One region of the Ochrobactrum quorumnocens genome, then DNA from elsewhere that is predicted to be linked to it. Evidence: predicted binding sites of a transcription regulator. Region 1 holds the regulator's gene; each other region holds the start of a gene.

Region 1 (4,506 bases):
AAGGCACTTGAAGCAAAGCGCGCTGCAAACAAGTTTGCGCTTATCGCCGAGATTAAAAAGGCAAGCCCGTCGAAGGGCTTCATTCGCCCGGATTTCAATCCACCGGCACTGGCCAAGGCCTATGAAGAAGGCGGTGCTGCCTGTCTTTCCGTGCTGACCGATAAGCCATCCTTTCTGGGGGCACCAGAGTTTCTGACGGCTGCACGCGATGCCTGCTCTCTGCCAGCTCTGCGCAAGGATTTCCTTTTCGATACCTATCAGGTCTATGAAGCGCGCAGCTGGGGTGCAGACTGTATTCTGATCATTCTCGCAAGCGTCGATGACAATCTCGCCAAGGCGCTTGAAGAAACCGCATTTGAACTCGGCATGGATGCATTGATTGAAGTGCACGACGAAGAGGAAACAGAACGCGCGCTCAAGCTCTCTTCGCGCCTCGTCGGCGTCAACAATCGCAACCTGCGCACATTTGAAGTCGACCTCGCGGTTTCCGAACGTCTCGCAAAGATGGTTCCTTCGGATCGCCTGCTGGTCGGCGAAAGCGGCATCTTCACCCATGATGATTGCCTGCGTCTCGAAAAATCGAATATCGGCACCTTCCTCATCGGCGAAAGCCTGATGCGCAAAGATGATGTTGCGACCGCAACCCGCGAACTTCTGACCGGCAAGGCCTGAGATATGGCGACCAAGCTCACCCATATCGACCAGACAGGCGCTGCCCATATGGTCGATGTTGGGGACAAGTTTGAGACTGAACGTCAGGCCACGGCAGAAGGCGCAGTCAGGATGAAGCCGGAAACGCTGGCGCTTATTCTGGAAGGCAATGCAGCCAAGGGTGACGTTATCGGCGCCGCACGGCTCGCTGGCATTATGGCCGCAAAGAAAACGTCAGATCTTATTCCGCTTTGCCACCCTCTGATGTTGACAAAAGTATCGGTTGATATCCAGCCTGATCTGACACTTCCCGGTCTGCGTATTCGTGCTACTGCAAAGCTTAAAGGCCGCACTGGTGTAGAGATGGAAGCCTTGACTGCTGTTTCCGTCACCTGCCTGACCATTTACGACATGGCCAAAGCAGTTGATCGCCATATGGAGATCACCGACATCCGTGTTTCGGCAAAAAGCGGCGGCAAGTCAGGCGACTGGAAAGCCTGAACATTCAGACGAGAGGAAACCCTATGTCCCTTCTCCCGGTCGATGAAGCACTTGCCCGCATCCTAAGCGCCGCTGAGCCGCATGGTTTTGAGCAGATACCACTTGCTTCAGCCGGAGGCCGTGTTGTTGCCGAGCAGGTCGCTGCGAAACTACTCCAGCCGCCATTTGATTGTTCCGCCATGGATGGCTATGCGCTCATCGCGCCTCAGAATGTTGAATATCCGATTGAACTTACAGTGATCGGCGAATCGGCCGCTGGAAAAAGATTTGAAGGCAAGCTTGCCGCTGGTGAAGCTGTGCGTATTTTCACCGGTGCACCTATGCCAGTTGGCGCTGACTGCATCGTCATTCAAGAAGACACCGAGCGTTCTGGTGACAAACTGACGATCCAACAAGGGCTCGATAAAGGCCGCCACATTCGGCGTGCGGGCCTCGACTTTGCACCCGGCGACACTGTTCTTCCAGTTGGATGCGAACTTGACGCCCCGGCGCTATCTCTTGCTGCAGCGAGCGGCAATGCAACGATTTCTGTTTTCAAGCAGCCGCGAATTGCCATTCTCGCCACAGGCGACGAGCTCGTCCCACCCGGAACAATTCCCGGACCTGATCAAATTGTGGCCTCCAATAGCGTGGGAATAGCCGAGATCGTGCGTCGCGCAGGTGGCAAGCCTGAAGACATGGGCATCATCGTTGACGACCCCGCCAAAATCGAATCAGCGATAAGCCAAGTGCTCGACGATGGCATCGATATCCTTGTCACTATCGGTGGCGCATCAGTAGGTGATCGTGATTACGTGCATGGCGCGTTGAAAAACAGCGGTGTTGATCTCGATTTCTGGAAAATTGCTATGCGACCCGGCAAACCGCTGATGTATGGCCGCAAGACAGTTTCAGGCAAAACAGTGCACGTCATCGGCCTGCCGGGAAACCCTGTTTCTAGCCTCGTTTGCGGCCTCGTATTTCTACGTCCATTGGTAGCCAAGCTATCCGGCACGGATTTGACCGCAGATATTCGTCCCGCAAAGCTTGGTCAGGCGATGAATTCTAATGATCACCGGCGCGATTTTGTTCGGGCAACAGTCGAACAGGACACTGATGGAACATTGATCGCAACACCTTTTCCTCTCCAGGATTCGTCGATGCTTTCTGCCTTAGTCCGCTCCAATGCGCTGCTAATCAGAGATGAAAATGCACCAGCTGCAGCGACCGGTGAATCGTGCTTGATATTGATGCTGTAACGAACCTATCCAATTCCGCCAGTCCGTTAATCATTTTAAAACCATTGCAGAACAAGACTGGAACATATAGTGTTCGTTCTGGTTTTGTTTTTATTTGATTCTGGTCTGGAGGGTGTAGCGCATGTTGACCCGTAAACAGCACGAGCTTCTGCTGTTCATTCATGAACGTCTTAAAGAGACGGGCATCCCTCCGTCTTTTGACGAGATGAAAGAGGCTCTCGATCTAGCCTCGAAATCGGGCATTCATCGCCTCATCACGGCCTTGGAAGAACGTGGCTTTATCCGCAGACTCCCAAATCGTGCACGTGCATTGGAAGTGCTCCGTCTGCCAGATTCCATTGCTCCCGGACTGAATTCGCAAAAGAAATTTGCGCCAAGTGTGATTGAAGGCAGTCTGGGCAAGGTGCCACCTGCCCCCGTGCCTGCGCGCCCTGCTCCGACAACAGCCAATGACGACGTATCGACCATGGTTTCCATCCCTGTGATGGGTCGTATCGCTGCTGGTGTACCAATCTCGGCGATCCAGAATCAGACCCATTCGCTCAGCCTTCCGCCAGAAATGATTGGCGCAGGTGAACACTACGCGCTTGAGGTCAAGGGCGACTCGATGATCGAAGCCGGAATTTTCGATGGTGATACTGTCATCATCAAGCGCGGCGATACAGCCAATCCAGGCGAAATCATCGTTGCACTGGTGGATGACGAAGAAGCGACGCTGAAACGTTTCCGCCGCAAAGGTGCGTCCATTGCGCTCGAAGCTGCAAACCCTGCCTATGAGACGCGGATATTCGGTCCTGACCGTGTTCGTGTGCAGGGCAAGCTGATCGGACTGATCCGACGCTACTAGAGCGCCGTGCGCCCTCTTGGGCGCACGAAGAACGCTCTCAACTATTGAATCTACCCATCCTGAAATGTGTAAAGCATTTTTCGGACAAGATGCGCACTAGAGCATATCTCCCAAAAGTTGGAACCGGTTTTGGTATAAAGATATGCGTAAAAACAAACAGTTAGGCGAATTTCTAACGATTCATCTTAAACAGGAAATGCGCTAGGATAAAAACTTAGAGCGTTTTTTGTTAAATCAAAGAAACGCTCCGGAATTATTGCGGAAGATCAGAGCCGATTGCATTTTCTGTTCCAGCTTTCTTCCGATACTCACGATCAGGCAAGCCGCGCGCCGCTCGTGAATAAAGTCGATAGAGATGCCAAGGTCTTGTAGGTGCATCGACTGAAAAGCTCAGTTTGTCCGCATAGTCGCTGATATTCCGAGGTACAGCAGGCGCGAAACGATAAGCCTCACCCTCACTGACTGGTTCTTGCCCCAAAAACTTTGCCTGAGCCACTTTGTCTGCGTTTAATTTTTGTCCAAATCTTATTTCAAGAGTTCCTTTGAGGGCTAATTCTTGCCTGCCGATCACGAGCGCGTTGGACCGCTCACAGCTTAGTTTTTTTCCGGCAATAGCAAGAATAACAATATCCCCCACATTACAGGCGACCTCGCGCATGTCTTCCTGGGTGGTATAGGCTAGCATTCGACCGTCCCGAAGGGGAATGGTACAGAGGCCGTCCTCACAAAGGAAAGCGTTCTCATCAACGGGAACGGGCTGTTTTTTCATTATGTGCGGAGAAACAAACGTTTCAACCAGATAGGCTGTCTGCCAGTTCTGTGCTGTGAATTGCGGTGGCCTGCTGCGATTAACAGCAAAATTCCCATCCGACAGTCGCACCGCCACAAACTTCGCATCTTCACTGACAAGAACATCAGGCATCGGCGTCCGAATGAATGCGATCAGTCCCAACACAACGAATGGAAGCGCCAGTAACCGCAGCCGAGTTGTGAAAACAACAGCAATCAAAAGCGCAACTGTCCAGAGAATGAGCGTGATGACTGGCATGACACCGGGATTGCCATCGGGCGATAGGCTGGCGACGAATTCCGCAATATGTCGCACAAGTAGAACGCCAAACCCCATGACCTGTAATGGCAGCCAATCGAGTTGCAGGGGCATCAACAATAGACTCAAGACTGCAAATGGCATCACCAGTATCGAAATAACCGGCAAGGCTAGTACATTGCCAACAAGCCCCAAAGGGGCGGTATTGTTGAAATGGTAAG
Region 2 (4,506 bases), 190 kb from region 1:
ACATCGTAAGCTCTGGGTCGTCAGCTTCGACGTTCCGAAGTACTGGCGCCGGATAATCTGGATACACATCAAGCTGCGGATCAACACGGTTCGTCACGTCACCGAACTTCGGGAACAGACGGCGCATGGCCTCATGATTGGTCGTGATGTTATATAGATTGCACATGCGCTCCTCCTGCTTGAGGAAGAATAGCGCGCATTTTACCGGCGTCCAGCCAGTGCCTCTTCGCCTTCTTGTTTATGGGCGCGGCAAAACCAGAGCTGCCCATACTTGGTTTTATATCCAAAGGATCCCCATGCCTTGCAGCCTTCAGCATCACACCAATGCTCAAAAAGCTTTCCGGGCTTGGACACGCGACCGTTATCACCACCATAACCGCTCATGCTAAACCACCCACAAAGCCGCTCATTTCTTTAAGGCGCACCATGGATAGGCGCATCGGTCCATTGCAGCCCCGGCGTTTGCATACGGCCTTTTTCTCGATCTCATCTAGATAAAGTTGCGAGCGGTCTTTTTCTTGGCAGAGCATTGTTCGATCCGTATAGGCGAGGCGGTTACATTTGCGGCATATCAATTCGAGCTTCTGATCGTCTGCCAGATCGCCAACCTTGACTGTTGTTTTCCAGTTTCCCATTACCAGAAATCCTCGGCGCTAGGGATCCGCGTGTAGCTGATCTTGCCACCGACATGACCGCCTGCCGGTGGTTTCCATTCACCCATGCTGACAATCGTGCCGGAATATTTCGAGTTGAGTTTATCAACTGCCCCGTTGGCGCGTTCCCATTTCTGGCGCAGCTCGTCGTCATTATCGAGCAAATCAATCTGCCGCTCGTCGGCTGGTGACAGGTCGTAAAGTGTGACGCCAACCCGAAAGATCTCGACGCCTTTCGGAAAGTCTTTTCTGACGTTCTGCCAGAGTGCATGCAGGCCGGATAAAATGGCTTGATCATCATTGACGACAGAAAGGTGATGCTTGCCAAACCATGAGCCGTCACGGATCGACAGCCAGAGCCATAAGCCCCCGGCGTAATAGTTCTCTCTGCGCAGGCGACGGGCAGCTTTCGTGAGCAATAGGCGCGATATCTCATATGCGCCGTCAATCTTGCGAGCTTCGGGCGGTAGCACTCGACCGTGGCCGAACATGCCGCGCTGCTGCTCTGGCGCTTGGATGTCATATCCGTGCAGCGCATACCAAAGCCGCTCGCCATTCACGCTGTTCCAGATTTTGCGCATGTGTTTCGGTTGAAGCGCATAGAGCTGCTCGGTGCTGTAAACCCGATTTCGATAAAGCCGCTTTGCCATGCTCGACCCGATGCCGGGAATATCCTCCAGCTCGACCTTAAGCAATGGCGCGGGCATCGAGGCGGGCCGCCATATCGCAAGGCCGTTGCCATAGCTTCCGTGTCGCTTGCTTTCTTCTTTGCCAGCCTTGCAGGCGATCTTCGCCAGCTGGCGGTTGGCGGCAAAGCCGATTGAACTGGTGATGTATGGGCCGATGTTGTCAGCAATCGCAGCTTTTATCCTTGCTGCGAGCAATTCAGGATCTCGCTTTCCGCTGTCATCGAGAACGCATGTCAGTTCATCGATGCTCTTTGCGGTGTCGATGGCGATCACCGTTTCGATCTCGCAGAGCAGGGCGTTATGTGCTCGGCGGTAAAGGTCTGGCTTTTGCGGAACAAGTACAAGATCCGGACACACCCGCAATGCGTCCTTGATCGGCATCACGTTCTTGACGCCTTGCGCCTTAGCTTCTTTCGAGCATGCAATGACTGCTGTGCGGTTTGTGCCTTCAAATGGAACCACACCTATCGGCCTGCCGCGCAGGCGCTTGTCGCACTGCTGTTCGACTGATGCGAAAAAGCCGTCGAAATCGAGGTATAGCCGTTCAATCGCCTCCGGCAGACGCATTACAAACTCCAGAAAACAGGGCGAACGAAACCTGCCTCGCGCACAGGGGTGCACAGGAACATATTCCGCTCAATGTGGATATGTTCCTAAAATGTTCTCATTTGGAATAAGAGTCAATCCGCCTTTTTGCGGTTGTGGAAATCCGCCCTTAACGGGGTGGCTATCGGTGGCAAAACACCGAAAAGCGGCGGTCTTCGATTGGCGTCTAGCCCGCCCGGCATGACGGTAGGTCAAATGCCACACCCCGACCCTTGCGGGCGCGGGCATACTGGCCTCTACAGGTTAATAAAAATGCAAGAAGGTTTTTCTTTTACGAGCGTTCGTCCAGTGTCTCCGGCTGCGAGCTACATTGGCGGAAAGAAGCAACTCGCGCAGCGCGTGACATCTGTCATCGAGCAAATCCCGCACGCTGTCTATGCAGAACCATTCGTTGGTATGGGTGGCGTGTTCTTCCGCCGTCAGCTGATCGCCAAATGTGAGGTTATCAACGATGTGTCTGGCGACGTGATTACGCTCTTTCGGATCTTGCAGCGACATTATCCGCAATTTATGGAAACGCTAAAATTCCAGATCACATCTCGTAAGGAATTTGAGAGGCTCAAAGCTTGCGATGCCTCAACGCTTACGGATCTGGAACGCGCTGCACGGTTTCTTTACCTCCAGCGTCTGGCATTTGGCGGCAAGGTCAACGGACGCAACTATGGCGTAGATACGGGCGGATCTGCTCGCTTCAACGTCAACCGCCTTGGCGTATTGTTGGAAGAGATCCACGAACGTCTCGCAGGCGTCCAGATCGAAAATCTGTCTTGGGCAGAATTCATTGATCGGTATGACACTCCGGGAACGCTGTTCTACATGGATCCGCCATATTTCGGTTGTGAAAATGATTACGGCAAGAACGTCTTCAGCCGTGACGATTTCGAGAGGATCGCCAAGCGGATGCAGGATATAAAGGGACGCTTCCTGATTTCCCTTAACGATACACCTGAAGTGCGATCAATCTTCTCGGCGTTCAAGATCTGCGATGTGTCGCTGACCTATACCGTTGGTGGCGGGCAGGCGAAACCAGTCGGTGAAGTTCTCATCATGGACCGAAAGCTGCCTGCTGTAGCGAATATGCCCGAATAACGGGCAAAGCCTATAATCTGACCTTTTGGAGGCATGGGCTTGCCAGAAAAGAAAACCGCGTTAAGATTATGAGCGTTGATCTCCGGATATCAATTATGAAGGCCCATCCAGCACCGTCATCTCGCTGGGTGGGCTTTTTATGTTGCCCCGGCGCTCTTCCCAAAACACCGGGGCGGCACGGTCGTTCGTGAGTGCGTCTCCGTAGCGCAAACTTTAGCCTTGAGAAGGCCGGATAACATGTGAATAGTCATTGGTGGCATATTGGCCGCGGCTATCACGTACATTGTGAGTGGCGGGCTAAAGGCGCTTTAAGCGTATCGGTCAGATATTTCGCTTACCCAGCATTAACCTTGATCGCATTTACTACGTTGGCTGGCTGATCCAATCCGCACAGCTTCTAAGCCAGCGTCCTCCCTAAAACCCGCTCAGTTCAATGCTGGGCGGGTTTATTTTTCGTCAGAACTAAGGCTAGGTCAAAATCCAGAGGCTTTTTTAACTGCTCGATATTCAGCTTTATTAGAAAATACGCTATTGGGGCGGGACATACCTGGTCCGAATATCATCACTTCGGCGCCTTTACTGTAATTGCGCGCGCTATAGCCAATACTAAAGTCTTCCTGCTCGCAATCCTTATAAATATTCTTTATCTCAGACACGTTATCGTAGGATACAAACCATTTGTGATCCTTTATTGCTTTCACTCGTTCCGCTAAAGCAACGTGATCATCGTGAGAAAAGTGGTTTTGATATAAATAAGCGCCCTTAACGTAGTAAGGCGGGTCAATGTAAATCAGGCACCTCTGATACACATTACTGAGATGGTCCGTGAGGAAAACGGAAGCATCGAGATTAGTAACGTTAATACGCGACCTATAAAATCCAATTCGTTTAATACGTGAAACAAGTTCCTCTTTATTGAATCTGCAATCTAACTTCCACTCGCCCGCTTGTAGTACGCCACCAATCATTCCCCCATTCAGGATACCTGATCGGTTGGTACGATTTAAGAAAAAGGTGGAGAAACCAATTTCTACGATGCTACGATTGGTGTGGTCTTTCTTAATATCACGCTGGATGCGCCAATTGTCGACAGACACTTCTGTTTCAAGAATTTTTGATATCAATTCGTCCGTGTGATCAACTGCGGCTTTCCAGAACGAATAAACCGCGAAATCCAAGTCATTGATATGTATCTGTTTCACTCTCTCCGAGAAAAGGAGTGACAGGGCTACAGCGCCTCCACCTGCGAACGGTTCAGCGTAGTGTCCGCCTTCGAGGCCATTCATCTGCAGAAGGGCCTCGATATAGGGAGCAAGTTTTCCCTTGCCTCCGGGATATCTCAATGGAGAATAGTTTGCCATTTTTACCTCGCTGGAATGAGGCGTAACATGTGTTGTCGCGCTCGGCCAGCGTTATTTTCCATTGACTTTAAGGCAAGCAAAGAGTGCTTGAAAATAGGGGTGCAGGCG
Region 3 (4,506 bases), 1.1 Mb from region 1:
CGTGTCTTGCCCTCTGTGAGCAACCGGCAAAGCTGACCATAGGCTGAACGATCACGCGGATAAACCACCATCTCCGGCGTTCCGTCAATGAAGGTCAGTCGGCAACCGATGAAAAGCCGGAAGCTGCACGTGTCGCGAAAACTCTTCCAGGCAGCGTGCGCCCGTACCACCCCGGCCAGCGTGTTACGATCGGCTATTCCTATACCGGATAGCCCAAGTGCATAGGCTTGCTCCACCAGTTCCTGCGGATGCGATGCACCACTGAGGAATGAAAAATTGGAGGTCGCAGCCATTTCATAATAGCGGTTTATCATGCGAATAACCCATGCAGGAACCAGCGTGGCAGGTTATCGCCCACATAAAGCCCCTCGCGAAAAATCCAGAATCGCTGGCCGTCTTCGTCTTCAACCCGATAATAATCGCGCAAGTCCTGGGCTGTCTGACCGATAGAGAGCCACCATTCCTGTTCTATCCGCTCAGGTCCTTCGGCAAGACGCACATGATGACGGACCCGACGCCATATGAAGAACGAGGGTGGACTGTCGGGTACTTCGGCTGTTGTCTCAATCAGCTGTGGTGGATGAAACAGCTTTATAGGTCGTGCAGGCGGATCGCCTGGCAGGACGGCAGCACTTTGATAACTTGCCTCATTTTGACGCGTCGAATGAAGAGCAGCTCGCAGGCCAAAGGCACGCTCTGGCATATGGGTATCTCGTGGAAATGTGACCAGAACGCGCTGTGGACCCAGCCGTGCTGACAATCGATCAATGAGCTGGCTGAAGCCGGCATCGTCTTCTTCGTGCTGATCAAGTCCGGTCTGATGCTGCGCGAGTGTGATGCTGCGAAGGGCGGCAAGCCGGATCATGTCGAAGCCGAAACCCGCGTCGAGCGGATCTGTCAGCGCATTCAGCCGCTCGCGCGCAAGACGCCAGAAAATCCGGATGTCGCGCAAAGGCTGACCCGTTTCAATCCGAATATGGCGAACCTGACCATCCACCCGAAAAAAAGATGCTTCAATGAGGACTGCGCCCTTACCGTCTTTTTCAAGCCTCGCGAACAGTTCCTGTGCCAGTTCCTGTAATATCTGCTCAATAAGCTCCATGACGGTGATCGGCTCCGAAAGCCTGTGCTCGACAGTGGCAAGCGACATCATACGCAGTGGCGAAATCGGCGCGCGCGTCTGCCGTGCCAGTCGGTCAAGCTTGGCCGCAAGATCAGGACCGAAACGGGCCGTAAGGGCAGAGCGCGGAAGCTGCATGACGTCGCCAAGGCGCTTGAGGCCTGCACGTTTGAGACCCGTCTCACTGGCCTCTGCCAGTTCAAGGGAAGAAAGCGGCAGGCGAGGCAAAAGCGCATCGGCTTGTGCCAGGTCAAACACACCGCCTTTGGTTCCGCGCGCCAGAAGCCGTGCGGCAAAAGCATTATCGGCAATCGCTGCCTGTACGCACAAGCCTGCTCGTTCCATGCGCTTCGTCACATCAATACGCATGGCTGCAAGCCCACCGAAGAGGTGGGCACAACCCGTAATATCAAGCATCAAACCATGCAGCGGGTCGAACGCCACAAGTGGCGTGTAACGCTCGCACCAATGAGCAAGGTGATTGACGAGAGCTGCATCGCGCTCCGGCATGGCAGGTGCCACATCAAGCATCTCCACCCGTGCGCGTGCATCAGTCAGCGCCATGCCGGGAAAGATGCCGAGCGTGGCTGCAGCTGCATCCACTGCTGTCACTCGTAGCGCATTGGCGGTGCGTTCAGTGACGACAAGCGGCAGATTACGCACAGCTTCAGGCGATGCGACGCGGCGTAACCGATCCGTCGGCAGAAAGGGGAACCAGAGTGCGAGGAACGAACGCTCGGCCTGCTCTTTCTCTTGCACCAAATTCAAGGGTTTCATTGTTCCATTCCATGATCCACTGACCACATGTGCCGTGGCGATTCCGCTCCAGAACGGCTGCAAAGGCAGGTTTTCCTGGCGCATTTGCCCCACTGGTCTGCGACGGAGCAGGGGCTATACGCCAACGGCTGACAGCGGCACTTTGCACTGCACTCCGATGGCTACGCAGTAAAATCGCTGGAAGCTGGGCCGTCTCGGTCGCTAGAAGCAGACGGCGCGAGGCTGTGAGATCGAGACACTTCGGTTTGCCTGTCACTGAGGCAACGATGCCCGCAACGAGGTACGCTGCCTTGCTGCCGTTGCCTGCTTCCAATACATCACCCGCCGCCTTCAACACGTCTTGTGCAGTGGGGCATCGCACAATCAAAAGACGCGACGGATCAATACCGAAGGCATGAAGGCCCGGAGGATAAAGTCCGCCATATTCGTTTGATGCGCTTTCTTCCTCGATCCATATGATCGGCCTTTGTGCCTGCGAAGCCCGCAACGCAAGCGCCAGTGCAAAGCCAGTTGCCGCCATATGTGCGCTGGGGTTTTCAGCAAAAACCTCATGCAGCGCATCGCCTGCAAGACCATGCGGAAAAGCATCATCTGTACCGGGAAAACCAAGTGTGAAGCTGCGCGCACGTCCGAAGCCCGTGAGTGCCTCATTTGCAAAACTGTCTTGTGGGTCGTTGCCTTCAATGGCCGTAACCATGCGCCGCAACGCCGCGATGTCGATGCCGCTCACGTTTAGATTCCATCGTTTGTTCTCTATATGTTCTAGTATTGAATCGTGTGAAGCAAGAGTCAAGCGGCATCAGCTGTGAGGAAATGTGGATAAGAAAAATGCTCCGTTTTAGAGGGTATTTCGATCTGGTTTTATCAGATAGCCTCTCTAGGCTCCAAACCCAATTAAACATTTGATCAAATTACTTCTTCATGATTCACTCTCCTGATAACGGGAGTTTTGGAGCATGGCAGGAGAATTCTGGCTTGATGATCGGCAATGGGCAGTGATCGCTCCTTTGCTTCCAACGAACCAACCCGGCGCGCATCGAACTGACGACCGCCGGGTGATTAGCGGCATCATCCATGTGCTGCGCACTGGCTGTCGGTGGCAGGATTGCCCCGCTGTCTACGGTCCCTCGACAACCATCTACAATCGTTTCCATCGTTGGTCTGCCAAAGGCATATGGCGGCAACTATTCGAAGCACTGGTGCAGACGACCAATCGCGACATTCACATGATCGACAGCACCACCGCAAAGGCGCACCGATCTGCTGCTGGCGGAAAAGGGGGGCGGAAGCTCAAGCCATCGGTCGATCGCGAGGCGGCAGATCGACAAAAATACATGCTGTTGTCGATGGTTGTGGCCGCCCAGTCGCACTGAGAATAACCCCTGGGCAGCGCGGTGACGCTCCCATTGCCATCCCACTGCTTGAGCCACTGCCGCCAAGCAACCTGTGCGCTGCCGATACGGCTTACGATAGCAACGCGTTACGCGATTTTCTCAAAGCTCGCGGCACTGAACCGGTCATTCCAAATAATCCGACCCGTAAGCGGATCAAACCTTTCAACCCAATTGCCTACCGCCGCCGAAACATCATCGAACGCACCTTTTGCCGCCTCAAGGACTGGAGGAGGGTCGCGACACGATATGACAAGCTCATGCTGAACTTTACAGCCACATGCTATATCGCTGCCATCGTCACATGGTGGCTCAATTGAGTCTGGACCCTAAGGCGGAGCATTTATAGCCGCGGATCTATCAGGTCAGGCTGCTTCTTTGAAAGGCACAGCTGCCAATTGCGCAAGATGGCCGGGAAGATCAGTGCCTGCGCCTGTTGCATTGATGGTGTCAAAATAATCGTGCCAGCCGGTAGCAGTGATTCCGGCAATCAACATATCGAGTGCTGCTTCGTCTGGAAAACGCCAGATGGCAAAGAAGCTCTGTTTCGGTGCATAAGGCTTTGTTGCATCAACGGGACCTAGAGCCAGGGCTTCGATACCAAGAGCTGCAAGACCACCCATACCTACGCCGACTTTTTCAAAGAAGGCTTGCCTGTCTTCAGGGCTCAGTGCGTGCCAGCTCGATTTCGGAGAATAAAGCTCGGCGAGATAATAGGTCATGTCATTTCCCTTAAGGTGTCGTTGATCTTGAAAGAGCGTCCCGCATCGGTGCGGCTCCAGATGCGACGTAGCAATGTGCTCAGAAGTTGTTGTTCGCCGAGAGAAAGATCGCTCATCAGGCTTGCAATCCACGTCGTATGCTCATCGAAAAGCTGTTGCGCCAGTTGGGCGCCTTCGGGAGTCAGCTGGATAGTCAGCTTACGGCGATCTTGCATGTCGGAATGACGCTTGACGAAGCCATCCCGCTCCAGCCCATCCAGCAGGCCGGTGATCGTCGCGCGTGTTACACCCGCGCGCTCTGAAAGTGTGTGCGGAGAAAGGCCATCAGGTGCGTTCTGCAACAAAAACAACAGAACAAACTTACCTTCAGAAAGCTTGTGGGGCGCGAGCCTATTGGCGCAATCCCGGTCTATTGCCGCAGCTAGAGATAAGACCTCAAAACAGGTTTTGAGGTCGCCCATAGAAGGGCTGTTCCGACGTTTCAGTTCGCTCAACA
Region 4 (4,506 bases), on a different replicon from region 1:
AGGGGCTGCCGCTTGGTTTACAGCTTATCGGACGTCCATTCGAGGAAGAAACGCTGTTTCAGGCCGCTGGCGCTATTGAACAGGCAGCTGGACGCTTTATCCCTAAGAAATGGTGGTAAAATCTGAACCTCTCATTCGCCGGGCCAAGACGCCCGGCGAATTTGTTTTCATGGCTCAGTTGGCCGTCCGTGCGTGGCAAACCGCAGCTCGCTCCATTGAATTGACGGATGAAAGTCGGTCCGTGCTTAAAGCGAAATTTCTGCGCGATCTGAACGCGAATGCCGATGGCGTTCTTGTGATTGAGCGACAAGGTGAGATTTGCGGCTGGGGCGCGCGCGTACCGAATTGCAATTACGTCTCCGATCTTTGGATTGATCCCGCCTATCACGGTCAGGGGTTGGGCGGCTTATTGCTTAATGCACTGTTGGCGCAGATTCTGCTTGATGGGTTTGCTGAAGCCGAAATTGGAACGCACGCTGATAATCTTCCGGCAATCGGGCTTTATAGAAAAGCCGGCTTCGCTATTTACCGAGAGGAAGAAGAGTGGTCTGAGAGCTTTGGTCGTCGGGTCGAAAAGGTTCGCATGAAGGCGAGCTTATAAAACTCCCGGAAAAGCTCCTCCTTAAAGCTCCATTGTCATTTGCACATATGCGCCTATCCTCTTGTAAGGAATCAATTTTCAGGAGGAGGGGCTTATGTGGATCATGCTTACTGATGTCAGCGGTGAAAGAGTTGCTGTGAATTTCAATCACGTTCTTTCCTATAACGCATATGGGACAGGAACCCGCATCGTAACGCTGAGCACCGATCTGACTTTCTTTGTTAAAGAATCAACCGAAGAGATTGAGAGCAGGCTCGGTATCGACGTGAAAAGCTGAGTATTCATAAAAAACGGCAACCCGGTTTGACGAGTTGCCGTTTTGATATTCACGCATTCTTATTCGAATGCACTCATCAGATGTCGAGTTCTTCCACGAAGGCAGCACGATCCTGAATGAAGCGAAAGCGGGCTTCCGGCTTGGTGCCCATCAGATCGTCGACCGTGTTGCGGGTTTCATCGATATAGTCTTCATCGACATGTACTCGCAAAAGCGTACGCTTCTTGGGATCCATGGTCGTTTCTTTGAGCTGCTCCGCGCGCATTTCACCTAGGCCTTTGAAGCGGCCGATTTCAATCTTGCCACGTCCTGTGAACAGCGTACGAAGCAATTCGTCCTTGTGCGCATCATCGCGTGCATAGGCGACTTTACCGCCCTGGCTAAGACGATAAAGCGGCGGTACGGCGAGATAGAGATGACCGTTACGAATGAGGTCCGGCATCTCCTGATAGAAGAAAGTAATCAGAAGCGATGCGATATGCGCGCCATCCACGTCAGCATCGGTCATGACGATGACGCGGTCATAACGAAGGTCATCTTCGCGATAATTCTTGCGCGTACCACTACCCAACGCCTGTACAAGATCGGCAATCTGCTGGTTTGCGGTGAGTTTTTCGCGGCCTGCACTCGCTACGTTCAGAATTTTACCGCGCAGAGGCAGGATCGCCTGATTGGAGCGATTGCGCGCCTGCTTGGCCGAGCCACCAGCCGAGTCACCCTCGACGATGAACAGTTCTGCGCCTGCGGCAGCATTCTGCGTGCAATCAGCAAGCTTGCCAGGAAGGCGCAGCTTACGCGTAGCACTTTTGCGGACAGTTTCCTTTTCCTGACGGCGACGCAGACGTTCCTCAGCGCGGTCGACAACCCACTCGAGCAAACGTGAAGCTTCCTGCGGCGAAGCTGTAAGCCAGTGGTCAAACGGATCGCGAATGACATTTTCCACGATACGCTGTGCTTCAACGGTCGCAAGCTTGTCTTTGGTCTGGCCGACAAATTCAGGTTCGCGGATGAAAACCGACATCATAGCAGCTGCCGAAATCATCACGTCATCGGTCGTGATGATCGAAGCACGCTTGTTGTTGGTCAGTTCTGCATAGGCTTTCAGGCCACGCGTCAAAGCGATACGCAGGCCCGCTTCGTGCGTGCCGCCATCGCCGGTCGGGATCGTATTACAATAGGAGTTGACGAAGCCGTCCCCGCCATACCACGACACCGCCCATTCAACTGCGCCATGCCCACCCTGTTTTTCTGTGCGGCCCGCAAAAATCTCACGGGTAACCTGATGTTCCTTGCCGAGCGATGCAGAAAGATAATCTTTCAGGCCACCTGGGAAGTGAAACACAGCCTTTTCGGGAGTTTCTTTTTTCGGGTCCAGGAGAGCTGGGTCGCAGCTCCAGCGGATTTCCACACCACCAAACAGATAGGCTTTCGAACGCGCCATGCGATAAAGCCGGTGCGGGTCGAAATGCGCGCTTTTGCCAAAAATATCCGGGTCTGGATGGAAGCGGACGCGCGTGCCACGACGGTTGTGTACCTCGCCGGCGTCTTCCAGACCACCCTGCGGAATACCGCGTGAAAAGCGTTGGCGATAAAGACGGCGATTGCGCGCGACTTCCACTTCCAAAACGTCGGAAAGCGCATTGACGACGGACACACCGACGCCGTGCAGACCACCGGATGTTTCATAAGCTTTGCCGTCAAACTTACCGCCGGCATGCAGCTTGGTCATGATCACTTCAAGCGTGGATTTTCCCGGCACCTGTGGGTGTTCATCCACCGGAATACCGCGACCATTGTCGCTGACGGTTATGAAGCCTTCAGCATCGAGGCTGACTTCAATGAAGTTGGCGTGGCCTGCAACCGCTTCGTCCATTGAGTTGTCGATGACTTCAGCGAAAAGATGATGCAGAGCCTTTTCGTCCGTGCCGCCGATATACATGCCGGGGCGCAAACGGACAGGCTCCAACCCTTCAAGAACGCGAATGGACGACGCATTATAGTCGTCACTTCCCGACGAAGCAGGTGGTGCCTTGGTGGCAACAGACGCGGGCTTTGGGGCAGATGGCAACGGCGTCGCTGCCGGCTGCGCAACAGGTCGCGGAGCGGGAGCCTTTTCAGACTGTCGCTCCTGCACCCGTTCGCGGGCATTGTTGACTACTCTGGAAAAGAGATCGTTATCGTCCATCTTTGTCCGAAAAGCTTTCTGTCTGAATCTACGATGGCCGCGTCATACACGCTTAAGCCGAAAATAGTGTGTCTGCGAATCACATAGATGATGCCACGGGAAATTACGAAAGGCGACTAAAGTTCGCCTTACGTTCTGCTTTTGCCGGGCTTTATCAAAGGGTTTTATTCATCCGCAACAGGATTTGCACCAGAAACGTGGCGAAAGTCAAACCGCACGCTTTTCCGGGGCTGATTAAGATGGAAACGAAGAGTCCATTCGCGTAAGCGCAAGGGTGGCGAGAAAATTGCGAGTGGTGAAATGCAGGGCAGGGCAGCGGTTGGCGTAGAAGCGCATGTGAAGGGCATGGCAATCATGGTGCTCTCGGTGTTGTTGCTGCCGCTTATGGATGCCATCGGCAAATGGCTTGCCATGATGGATAATATGCCGCCCGCAACAGTCACCTTTATGCGGTTTTTCATCCAGTCTGTGATGATGTTTTTGGTGTTGATCGTCATGGGCGGCTTCGCCGCGTTGCGCACGACGTACCTTACCGGCAATCTGGTTCGCGGTGCACTGATGGGGTTTGGCGGAACGTGCTTTTTCACCGCCGTCAAATATATGCCCCTGGCGGATGCTATGGCGGTGTTTTTCGCCGAACCACTTATCCTAACGCTGCTTTCTGCCGTTTTCTTGAAAGAAAAAGTTGGCTGGCGCCGCTTCAGTGCGGTCGGCATCGGGTTGATCGGTACAATGATCGTTATTCAGCCGAGTTTTGAGATTTTTGGGGCCGTATCGCTACTGCCATTGGCGACCGCTGTCACCTTCGCAATCTATCTTATTCTGAACCGCAAATATGGCGCTAAGGAAAGCCCTGTCGTCATGCAATTCTATGCAGGCATTGGCGGTGCATTTCTTGCAGGTCTGGCCATGGTACTAGGCACGGCCGTCGGCGTCGCGGATCTGACGTTCTTGCTGCCGTCCAGCCTGCAACCATGGCTATTGTTGCTTTTGCTGGGCACGATTGGCACGGTCAGCCATCTGCTGGTCGTGCAGGCGTTCAAGCTTGCGCCTGCATCGATGCTCGCGCCATTCCAATATCTGGAAATCGTCAACGCTGTTCTGGTCGGACTGATTGTTTTTGGTGATTTTCCGACGCCGTCAAAATGGTTCGGCATCGCAATCATTGTCGGGTCAGGCTTCTATGTCTTCATGCGTGAGCGGCGCGTAAAGTCGGTCTGATCTTACTTTGTCTGGCGAGGGCCGAAAACGCTTTCGAAGGCCTTGCCGAGCGCGACATCCACGTCGCCCATCACCACCGGCAGCCCCAGATCCACCAGGCTGGTAACGCCATATTCGGCGATGCCGCATGGGACAATGCCGCCGAAATGTTCGAGTTCCGGCTCGACGTTGATTGCGATACCGTGGAAACTGACCCAGCGACGCAAGCGAATGCCGATGGCT

The links. The regulator LexA, encoded in region 1, represses DNA repair genes until DNA is damaged. The targets are predictions, from matches to a motif close to TGTTCNNNNTGTGTTCNG.
Region 2: CES85_RS14480 (Y-family DNA polymerase) is a predicted target of LexA. The motif match lies at 1,991-2,008, and genes of this name have one in related genera.
Region 3: CES85_RS09815 (ImuA family protein) is a predicted target of LexA. The motif match lies at 2,645-2,662, and genes of this name have one in related genera.
Region 4: parE (DNA topoisomerase IV subunit B) is a predicted target of LexA. The motif match lies at 3,184-3,201, and genes of this name have one in related genera.

What each region holds. Positions count from the first base shown of each region.
Region 1 covers NZ_CP022604.1:1,217,842-1,222,347, forward strand. The annotation lists gene trpC (indole-3-glycerol phosphate synthase TrpC) at 1-672, shown strand, start outside; gene moaC (cyclic pyranopterin monophosphate synthase MoaC) at 676-1,152, shown strand; gene CES85_RS15365 (molybdopterin molybdotransferase MoeA) at 1,176-2,390, shown strand; gene lexA (transcriptional repressor LexA) at 2,512-3,237, shown strand; partial or broken gene CES85_RS15375 (ComEC/Rec2 family competence protein) at 3,491-4,506, opposite strand, start outside.
Region 2 covers NZ_CP022604.1:1,026,883-1,031,388, forward strand. The annotation lists gene CES85_RS14465 (SOS response-associated peptidase) at 1-166, opposite strand, end outside; gene CES85_RS14470 (hypothetical protein) at 202-384, opposite strand; gene CES85_RS14475 (hypothetical protein) at 381-635, opposite strand; gene CES85_RS14480 (Y-family DNA polymerase) at 635-1,909, opposite strand; gene CES85_RS14485 (DNA adenine methylase) at 2,201-3,037, shown strand; gene CES85_RS14490 (DNA adenine methylase) at 3,511-4,398, opposite strand; gene CES85_RS14495 (hypothetical protein) at 4,450-4,506, opposite strand, start outside.
Region 3 covers NZ_CP022604.1:77,066-81,571, forward strand. The annotation lists gene CES85_RS09805 (error-prone DNA polymerase) at 1-314, opposite strand, end outside; gene CES85_RS09810 (Y-family DNA polymerase) at 311-1,897, opposite strand; gene CES85_RS09815 (ImuA family protein) at 1,788-2,627, opposite strand; partial or broken gene CES85_RS09820 (IS5 family transposase) at 2,854-3,539, shown strand; gene CES85_RS09825 (DUF6616 family protein) at 3,654-4,010, opposite strand; gene CES85_RS09830 (MarR family winged helix-turn-helix transcriptional regulator) at 4,007-4,506, opposite strand, start outside.
Region 4 covers NZ_CP022603.1:109,025-113,530, forward strand. The annotation lists gene gatA (Asp-tRNA(Asn)/Glu-tRNA(Gln) amidotransferase subunit GatA) at 1-119, shown strand, start outside; gene CES85_RS00660 (GNAT family N-acetyltransferase) at 170-601, shown strand; gene CES85_RS00665 (hypothetical protein) at 696-878, shown strand; gene parE (DNA topoisomerase IV subunit B) at 955-3,063, opposite strand; gene CES85_RS00675 (DMT family transporter) at 3,364-4,284, shown strand; gene lipB (lipoyl(octanoyl) transferase LipB) at 4,287-4,506, opposite strand, start outside.